Regions from separate parts of the Bacillus sp. D386 genome, predicted to be linked through region 2. Evidence: riboswitches for the same ligand, from Rfam matches in the RefSeq annotation. Region 2 holds a riboswitch; each other region holds the start of a gene.
The links. A riboswitch is a leader RNA that binds a small molecule or an ion and turns the genes downstream of it on or off. The one in region 2 is predicted to bind cobalamin.

Region 1 (3,282 bases), on a different contig from region 2:
TTAAGCAAAGCACATCTATCTGCATATAAAGCTGCCATGTTTAAATCATGGAGGATGGCGACAATCGTCAGCCCATTTTGAAGCTGGAGCCTCTTTAATAAATTTAACAATTCGATTGTATGCTTTACATCCAGATGATTTGTAGGTTCATCGAGAAACAGGAGCTTTGGCTGCTGGGCCAAAGCCTTTGCTAAAAGGACACGTTGCTTTTCCCCTCCGCTTAATGACGAAAAGTATGTATACTTAAATTTCAGCGTGTTTGTCTGAGCAAGACACTCATCAACAATTGCGTAATCCTCACTACGGTAATGATTAAAAAATCCCTTCTCCTGATAAGGATACCTGCCTAATAGTACGATTTCTTCCACCGTAAAATCTATACCCACCATATGTTCCTGACTTAACACGGCTGCAATTTTAGCCAATTCTCCGGTTTTATAGGATGAGGTCCTTTTCCCATTAATGATTGAAGTCCCTTCTTTATATTCCATTTTTCCCAATATACTTTTAATCAATGTCGTCTTACCGCTTCCATTTGGACCAAGAAGAGCAAAAAATTCTCCGCTCTCAACCTTAATAGATAAGTCCTGAAGCACTTGCTTATTTTTATGATAGCCTGCACTGAGGCTCTCTACGGTTAACATGTCAAATTCCTTCTTTTTATGCGTTCTTTAATCAGTAAGATTGTAAATACAGGTGCACCGATTAAGGCAGTAATGACACCGATTGGTAATTCCTGCGGGTTGATAATCGTACGTGCAATCAAGTCAGCCAATACGAGATATCCACCTCCAATAATCATGGATAATGGCAGTAAGTGGCGATGATCAGCACCAGCAAGAAGGCGAACAAGATGTGGAATAACCAGTCCAACAAAGCCAATAGCTCCTGATACGGCAACTGCTGCACCCGTTAATAGTCCAGCCCCGATAATAATGATTATTTTCTTTCGTTTCACATCGATACCATTATATTGAGCGGATTGATCTCCAAGAGCCATCCCATTTAGTTCACGATAATGATATAAAATTATGGAAGCTCCTATAATAAAAAAGGGAATCAATATACTGACGTGTCCCCAATTTTTCATAGCCACACTGCCCATCAGCCAGTTTAATACTTCCCTCATTTGATCTCCTGAGGATAGCGCAATGATAAGTGAGACCACAGCGCCAATGAATGAATTCATAATTATACCGGCTAAAATAATGGTCTCATTTGCATAGGTAACACTAGCTGCCTTTGTAATACCAAATACAATAAACAAGGTTATAAAACTAAACACGATTGCAACAAGCGGCAATGTGAACTGACCAAAAAGAGCAAATTCGATATTAAAGAATAGAACAATCACTGCCCCAACCGATGCACCGGAAGAAATTCCAATAGTATATGGATCAGCGAGTGGATTTTGCAAAAGCCCCTGAAAGGCAGCACCGGCAAGTGCCAGTGAGGCACCCACAAATAAAGCGATTAATACCCGGGGTAATCGTATATTCCAAATAATCATTTCTATATTTTTTGGACCGGTATAGAAGGATTCCTGGCCGGTCACGTTCTTCAAGAGAATCCCAAGAATATCTTTAAATGACATGTCCACGCTGCCTATAAACAGGCCGAGCAACGCAGCGAGCAGCAAAAACAGGATACTCCCAAAATAAATACCGGTTGTTCTATTTTTATTATTCATAACTTATACTTCAATTCCTCTTTACTCCTGGCGGCGAACCTCGGATTATTCATGCACTTTAAAACAAGATTATAAGCTACAACACATAAAAAATCCTTAGCTCAGGATGGTATTGAGCTAAGGATTCACTTTTTCACGCCTGTGAATACAATAAGCCTACTTTTCCCTCCGAAAAATAAGTACTAAAACTCTAAAAGCAGGTTTCCTGGCTTTTACTAAATCAGACTTGTGATTTAGTAAGTACAGTAGCGGGGGCTGCAACGGATTTGAACCGTTTTCCCTTTTACCCTCGTGTACCGAGGCACTTTAAAGTGATTTATTAGATTTTATTCTTATTCTAATAGATTGATTGACTAATGGCAAATCCACTATTATTTCAACAGTTCTTTGGCAATTAATCTGAAGGAGTTTTCTTTAGCCTCGTATGAATGGGTGATTGTCACAAGCATAATTTCATCTGTAAAGAAGCGTTCACTCAGCTCTCTAATTTTTTCTCCAATCATTTTAGGAGAACCGATAATCATCTTGCTTCTGTTGTAATCAATCCGAGCTTTCTCAAACTGCGATAATGACATTTCATGAATTTCTTTTGGGTGAGGTGTTCCCTCTCTTATAATTCCCTGTGAAAGAAACAGCATCGATAAATCCAATGAACCAGCCAGATATTCTGCCTCTTCGTCCGATTCCGCACAAACTGTAAATACAGTAACCATACCTGATGGATTCTGTACTAACTCTGTAGGTCGAAATGCTTCATGGTAATGCTTCATATTTTCTTCAGCATATTCACTGTTAATAAACAAAGCAAAATTATAGGGTATACCCTTATGAGCTGCAAGAGCTGCGCTAGATGAACTAGATCCAAGCATCCACAATTCCGGCGGAGATGTAATGGTAGGTGTCGCCGATAACCCATATAGAGGATGCAATTCCGGTATTTGATCATAGAGATACCAGGATAACTCATCTACCTGGTCAGGAAAACGATGCAGTTCCTGTACTCTCCCCTCCTGCAACGCTCGCGTTGCTCTTGGCATCCCTCCAGGAGCCCTGCCGATTCCCAAATCTATTCTTCCTGGAGCTAAACCAGATAATACTCTGAAGTTTTCAGCTACTTTATAAGCACTGTAGTGAGGCAGCATAACACCGCCTGTTCCAACTCTTATTTTATCTGTTTGAGCAGCAATCCATGTTGCCAATATCTCAGGCGAAGATCCTGCCAAGCCTTGACTATCATGATGCTCGCTGACCCAAAATCTTGAGTATCCCCACTCCTCAGCCAATTTTGCCAGTTTGACCGTATTAGCAAGTGCCTGCTCTGAAGGCTCTCCAACAGAGCGCGGTGACTGGTCTAGAATACTTAATTTCACCATTCTGCTCCATCCCCTTAGTATTGAATGCTAGACTCGCCTATTCTTTTTCATTCTCTTAAACGCATGATACAGCTTACTATTCCAATAAAAGAAATACGCTGAACGGCCACCCAGGCTTAACATTTTTTTAGTATATTGCTTAACCGACAACTGGTCTTTCACCTTGGAATCGGCTAGATAAATACCCAATAATCCCTGGTTAATCATGCTGTGGAACTT
Region 2 (3,282 bases):
TGGATCGCGGCCAAACCAAAATAGATGGCCAGTACACCTCCGAATGCTCCACCTGATGAAACACCAATTATGCCGGGGTCAGCCATCGGGTTGCGAAACACACTTTGCATCACGACTCCCGATATTGCCAAGGCTGCCCCGACTAATCCAGCCACAACAACCCGCCCCAGGCGAATCTGCACAAGGATTGTTTCATACATTGGGTTATAGTCAAACTCTATAAATGGAAGCAGTGAGAGTAATACTTTCACAGTTTCCGTAAATGGAACGATGACCCCGCCATACATGGTTGCTAAAAGTAACGATACGAGCAAGGAACAAATCAGGATTCCAAAAATAAGAACCTGTTTAGACTGTTTACAAACCATATTATTCTCCATATAAAACTTGATAAATATCTTCTGCTCCCTCAATCACAAAATGGGAAGCCGTTGTTAAATTTGCGCTATCTATCACATGCACTTCATTATTCTTAAAGGCTTTAAGATTTTTAAGTGCCGGATCCTTTTTCCATTCCTCGACGAATGTTGCTTTTGAGCCATCATACTGCCAATCACTTGTAATAATCACATCTGGATTTAACTCAACTAATTTTTCCTTTGAAAGATTCGGATAATCAGGATACTCTTCACCGGTAATGCCCGCTTCTGTAATGGCATTTATCCCGCCTGCTAAGGTGATGATTTCTCCTATTGTAGTATTCTCAGTAACTGAAGAATTTTGCTGTGTCCAGTAAACCACTCGTTTTTTATCTGTTTGTGCTTTTGCTTTCGTTTGTAAATCTGACATCCTCTTTTTGACATCAGCTATGATTTCTTCTGCTTTATCTTCCTCGCCAACAATGGTACCAACCTCCATTAGACCATCCAATACACCTGATATAGAGGAATCATCTTTAAGTTGGTAGGTGGTGATGTCTGCTGCATCAATTTGTTTAAGAACCTCAGGATCTACATAGGAAGGAATCAGCACTAAATCAGGCTGAAGTGACAGCACCAATTCAGATGTGACTGATTCAATTTTTGTATCAATTCCATCTGTTAGATCTGCTACATTCGAAATCCCTGAGTCTGTAGACATTTTCGTAACCGCTGCAATCCGTTCCTCTTCTGCCAATGGCAATAAATATTCATCAATGGCCAACGTTGTTGAAACAATCCTTGAAGGTTTTTCTTTTATTGTTACCTTTTCTCCACGACCATCTGTCAGTGTTTTCGGATACTCGCTAGTTTCCTGGTTTGTTTCATTTTTCTGGTTGTTTACTGTCTCATCATTTCCGCATGCAAACAATGCAAAAACGGATAAGAACACCAAAAGTGATAAGCTTGCAATCTTTTTCATCTCACTATTCTCCCTTTTCCAAAATTTATTATATTTAGCGAATTCACGCTGAAATATTAAACATAAAAAAGCCTGTCTTCCCGGTTAAGGAAAACAGGCTTGATTCATGCACAGACAAAAAAACGCTGTCAAAATCAGCGCAAAGACACAATCATCTCTACGTTCGCCATCCCTTTTCCCACCGAAAAGTAAGCAATACACATTCATAAGCAGGTTTCCTGACTCTGAGCTTCACTTTACTCTCACACCTTCCCTCATTTAAAGGTGGTCACGTGATTTCATCAGCTCTTACAGTAGCGGGGGCTGTTCCAGATTTACACTGGATTCCCTTTTACCTCACAATAGTGAGCACTTATGATTGTTTTAAATTTTCGTATTATTAATATATCATGTTGAAAATGTAAACGGAAGATATTTTCGATATATAGGAATTCTCATAAATATAAACAAGTGAAATGACTGTTTTAATTGACCAACTGAATTACACGCATCTTCTAGTCGATCTATCACTTTTATCACCATCCAATATATGGATTCCCTTTCTGTCCAACCCATATATCGGATTGCTCTAACAACGCTCCTATTTTAAGAAGCCAATCTTCCCTTCCCTTTGGAGCCATCAATTGCACTCCAAGGGGTAAGCCAGAATCTGTCATATGAACAGGCAAGCTAATCGCAGGCTGTCCGATGATGTTCGCCAACTGTGTAAAAGGCGTATACGTTAAACTTGGTTTAAACATTTCATAGACCATTGCTAACTGATCAGAGGGTTTTAGTTCATTTACTTTCAATAACTGCAAGCTCTGTTCATCCGTATGCGTCAATTCGCCCACCTTTGGAGCTGAGAAAGCTGTTGCCGGCGTCAAATACAAATCATAATCCTCATTGAACCTGGCCATTTGTGCAGCTGCCGTATCCCATTCAGCTAAACTGCGTGTAAATTGAACAGCTGATACATTCTGCCCGGCAGTTCTGAGTACCCATGTGACTATCTCTATATCATTAACGGTAATCGGCCGTCCAATGGCTTCCTCAATGGACAGTATATCTGCTGCCATTTCTCCGCTATTCATAATATAGTAATTTTCCATAAGGCGGATTCCATCTACCCCATTATCACATTCTTCAACGGTGAACCCTGCCTGTTCCAGCCATTTGACTGTCTTATGTACCGCTTCTACAGCTTCTTCACTAACGGGTGTTCCCACCGGAGACTTTGTGGAAAAAGCAATTTTAAACCTTTCTTTCAATGGATTCGAAAGCTCCTTCAAATAGCTCCCATTATATAAAGGTACCTGAAAGGCAGTATCCGGCTGAATGATTTGCAAGGCATCCAGCATAGCTGCACTATCACGAACCGTTTTGGTTAAGGCAAAATCTACCGCAGCTCCATGCCATTGGCGGCCCACACCTGGACCAACGGGTGTCCTTCCCCTTGTTGGCTTCAAGCCTACTAATCCAGTGAATGATGCCGGTATACGAATAGAGCCGCCGCCATCACTGGCACCGCTAATTGGGACCATACCTGAAGTTATACTGGCTGATGCTCCGCCGCTTGATCCACCCGATGAATGCTGCAGGTTCCATGGATTACGTGTCGCTCCATATACAGCTGGCTCAGTAATATTTTTCAGACCAAACTCCGGAGAACTCGTCTGTCCAATAATGACAAATCCTGCCTCACGAATTTTTTTCACAAAATTAGAATCCCGTTTAGCAATCCGATTTACATGTAATTTTGAACCCGCTGTAATCGGTTCGCCTTTAATAGATTGTGATAAGTCTTTTAATAAGATAGGTACTCCTGCAAAAGGTCCGTATATAGATTCAAACTTTCCAGTTTCCATCATTGCCTTTTCGAATCTAGTTCGAACAACTGCATTTGTTTTAGGATTTAGTTCATTTATTTGTTCAAATGCGTCCTCTATTAATTCTATTGCG
Region 3 (3,282 bases), on a different contig from region 2:
ATCGCTGGCCATAAAGCGAAAATCAAGGAGCACGGAGGTAAGCCCCCAAAGCCAGAATACGTAATCAATATGGAACATGGCAATTACCTTGTAGTCGAATAATAAAAAACAAAACGCCCCTACCTGAAAGGGCGTTTGTTTTATAATGTAAACCTTATTTCAGGTTAGAAAAGAAGCGTTACAGAATAATGGACAGCATTTGCGATTTGAACTGATAGGAGTATTTATCATTTTTAAAATTCAAAAGTTGGTGTGGACTCATCCATTATTTTAAAGGTGTATCCCTTATGTTTCAGACGGCGAATGATTTCCGGAAGCCCATCCACGATTGTTGTATTGCCGTTAAAATCATGCAGGAGGATATAGAGATTTTCTTTTTCACCTACCCCTTGCATAATTAATTTAAGTAATTTTTTTTCTGGAATTGGAGGATTTAATCCATCGTTAGCATCGCAGTTCCAATCATAATATTTATATCCTCTTTTTATTACCTCAGTCTTTAATTGATCCATTAAATCAGTCCCGGCATATTGTTTTGCGACATAGTTATTGGAGCCGCCGGGGAATCGTAGGATTTTCGGGCTTACGCCTACTTCCCTTTCCAAAAATTCTTCCAGTTGAGTAATGTCTTTAAAAAAAGTATCCTTGGATCGATAGATTTTGGAATAATTATGAGAATAGGAATGCAGTCCAAGAGCGTGTCCATTTTTTACGATATCTTTATATAAATACATATGTCCCGGGCTGGCTGTTCCCGTTACAAAAAAGGTTGCCTTAACATCCTGAACTTTGAGGATATCGAGGATTTCCTGTGTGATGTTTGAGGGACCATCATCAAAACTGAGGTAGGCTGTCTTTGCAAATGTTTCAGATGGAATAAGAAGCTGGATAATGAGCAATGTGAGAACAGATAGAGTACGCATAATAAACTCCTATGGATTAAGTGATTTTAATATAGTTTTTGATTCTTGTTAAAAAATATTCCTAAACGGAGTTGAATAATTGGGTAAAATGTTTAATAAAGAGATTGAACATGTATAATAGACATAAGCATTTTAGAAAGGTTGATAAAGATGATCGAGATACAAAGTTATACAGTTGAGAAACTGGAAGACCCGTTTGGTATCCTTTCTGGAGAAAGGTTCGAATATGTACTGGAGATTTCCGTTCCCGAGGAAGATGAACTATATACCGATAAGGGTCTTCTGTTGCGTGTTATATATGTAATGGATGAAAATCAGGACCAAATTTCAAAATATGAGTTTATAGAAAGTGAAACACAAAGTATTTTGGATTTTGAGCTTGAGGAAGATGAATTATCGATGGTTTTACAATTTTGCAGGGAACATACTGATGTTGAATATGAAGAAGAATGAAGATAGCTGATTATATAAAAAATATAAATATTGAATAGTGTAAGAGTGCCTTATTTATTAGGATAATAGGGAAACCGGTGCAAATCCGGTGCAGCCCCCGCTACTGTATACGCGGATGAAATGATTTGTAAACCACCGGCTCTTTGTTTAGAGCATGGGAAGGTAAATCAGAGTAAATTGATGCGTCAGCCAGGAGACCTGCTCTTTCTTTTGTATGTACTATTTTTCGGAGGGAAAAGTAGGCGTCCAATCCTGTTATTTTAATGTGGATTTTCGCCTTAGCTTTTTTCGAGCTAAGGCTTTTTTATTATGTTGGAAAGGGGAATAACTATGCTAAAAAAGCAAAACTATTTATTTTTATTTATGCTAATGCTTACGCTATCTATGTTAATGTTTGGGTGTTCGTCAACTGAAGATGACTCAAACCAGAAGAAAGAGGTTTCTGAATCAACGTCCACAGCCTTTCCTGTTGAGGTAAGGGATGGATCCGGAGAAAGCATCAAGATTGAGGAAAAGCCGGACACGATCGTATCCTTGCTGCCAAGCAATACTGAAACGGCCTATGCACTAGGTCTTGGAGAGAAAATCATTGGTGTATCAGATTATTGTAATTTTCCTACAGAAGCTGCTGACAAACCTAAGGTCGGCGGGTTAGAAATCAATATTGAAAAAGTGTTGGAATTAAATCCGGATCTTTTATTGCTTTCTGCCAGTCATTTTAATAATGCTAAGGATACCATTAAACAATTCCAGACAGCTGGTATTGATGTTATTATCGTACCTGACGCCAATTCGTTTGATGGTGCATATGGAACAATTGAATTGATTGCTAAAGCAACCGGAACATCAGACAAAGCTGATGAAATTATTTCGGATATGAAAAAAGAAGTAGCAGAAATTAAAGAGAAAGCAAGTGCTATAAAAGATAAGAAGAAGGTTTGGATTGAAGTATCTTCCTCACCGGATTTATATACAGCGGCTAACGGAACCTATATAGACGAAATGCTTGATATCATTCAGGCAGAGAATATTGCCGCTGATCAAGAGGGTTGGGTAACAATGAATGAAGAACAAGTCATTGATCGCAATCCTGATGTTATTCTTACTACATATGGCTATTATATTGAAAATCCAGAAGAAAAGGTATATGGAAGAAAAGCTTGGTCCGAGGTACCTGCCGTTCAAAATAAGCAGGTTTATGATGTAGATAATGACACAGTGTCAAGACCGGGACCACGTTTAACAGAAGGCTTGCAATTGATAGCTGAAAAAATCTATCCTGAAATATTTAAATAAACATTTTCATTTAAGAGCCGCCCATTTTACTTTGGGAGGCTCTTTTTTTGTTGAAGAAAATAAATTAAATTTTCTAACAATTTTGTTGAAATTTCCCTTTTGTGTAGGTATGATGATACCAATACGTATTCGTACTCACACATGGGATTGGAATGATAAGAATGTTATATGTAAATGACCTGCCGACCGAAGCAAGAGATAAAATGCTATATGCAGCCCTGCAATTATTCACTACAAGAGGTTACAAGAATACATCAGTTCTGGACATAGTTGAGTATGCACATGTCTCGAAAACAACGTTCTACCAACAATTCGGCAATAAAGAGACTTTGATTGTTGCACTTTGTGAAAGTTTGATTGGAGAAGTTGCAGAAGAGATTAAGCTTGCAGCTTTACGGGAACCACGCATTGGTTATAAAGCATATGCCGGAATTCTTCGCTATTTGGAAATTTGCTTTTCCAATAAGGCTGTTGCCAATTTTATTTTACTCGAATCAGTCGGAGTTTCTTTCGAAGTAGAACTGGTCAGACGAGAAGCACTTAAAAGTTTCGCAGATCTTATCTTTTTTTTTGCTTACCAGGAGTTTCCGGAGAATGTGAATGGACAGGA

Region 1: it holds a riboswitch for cobalamin, as region 2 does, so the genes downstream of both, FHY45_RS18945 (FecCD family ABC transporter permease) here and FHY45_RS05725 (ABC transporter substrate-binding protein) in region 2, are expected to answer to the same signal.
Region 3: it holds a riboswitch for cobalamin, as region 2 does, so the genes downstream of both, FHY45_RS14895 (ABC transporter substrate-binding protein) here and FHY45_RS05725 (ABC transporter substrate-binding protein) in region 2, are expected to answer to the same signal.

The regions. Positions count from the first base shown of each region.
Region 1 is NZ_VEMV01000007.1:37,188-40,469, reverse strand. Features, by position in the region: gene FHY45_RS18950 (ABC transporter ATP-binding protein) at 1-644, opposite strand, end outside; gene FHY45_RS18945 (FecCD family ABC transporter permease) at 638-1,690, opposite strand; cobalamin riboswitch at 1,869-2,014, opposite strand; gene FHY45_RS18940 (LLM class flavin-dependent oxidoreductase) at 2,062-3,063, opposite strand; gene FHY45_RS18935 (tetraprenyl-beta-curcumene synthase family protein) at 3,091-3,282, opposite strand, start outside.
Region 2 is NZ_VEMV01000002.1:147,076-150,357, forward strand. Features, by position in the region: gene FHY45_RS05720 (FecCD family ABC transporter permease) at 1-368, opposite strand, end outside; gene FHY45_RS05725 (ABC transporter substrate-binding protein) at 370-1,341, opposite strand; cobalamin riboswitch at 1,533-1,712, opposite strand; gene FHY45_RS05730 (amidase) at 1,857-3,282, opposite strand, start outside.
Region 3 is NZ_VEMV01000004.1:599,955-603,236, forward strand. Features, by position in the region: gene FHY45_RS14880 (antibiotic biosynthesis monooxygenase family protein) at 1-102, shown strand, start outside; gene FHY45_RS14885 (polysaccharide deacetylase family protein) at 234-923, opposite strand; gene FHY45_RS14890 (DUF6509 family protein) at 1,074-1,376, shown strand; cobalamin riboswitch at 1,403-1,596, shown strand; gene FHY45_RS14895 (ABC transporter substrate-binding protein) at 1,707-2,672, shown strand; gene FHY45_RS14900 (TetR/AcrR family transcriptional regulator) at 2,825-3,282, shown strand, end outside.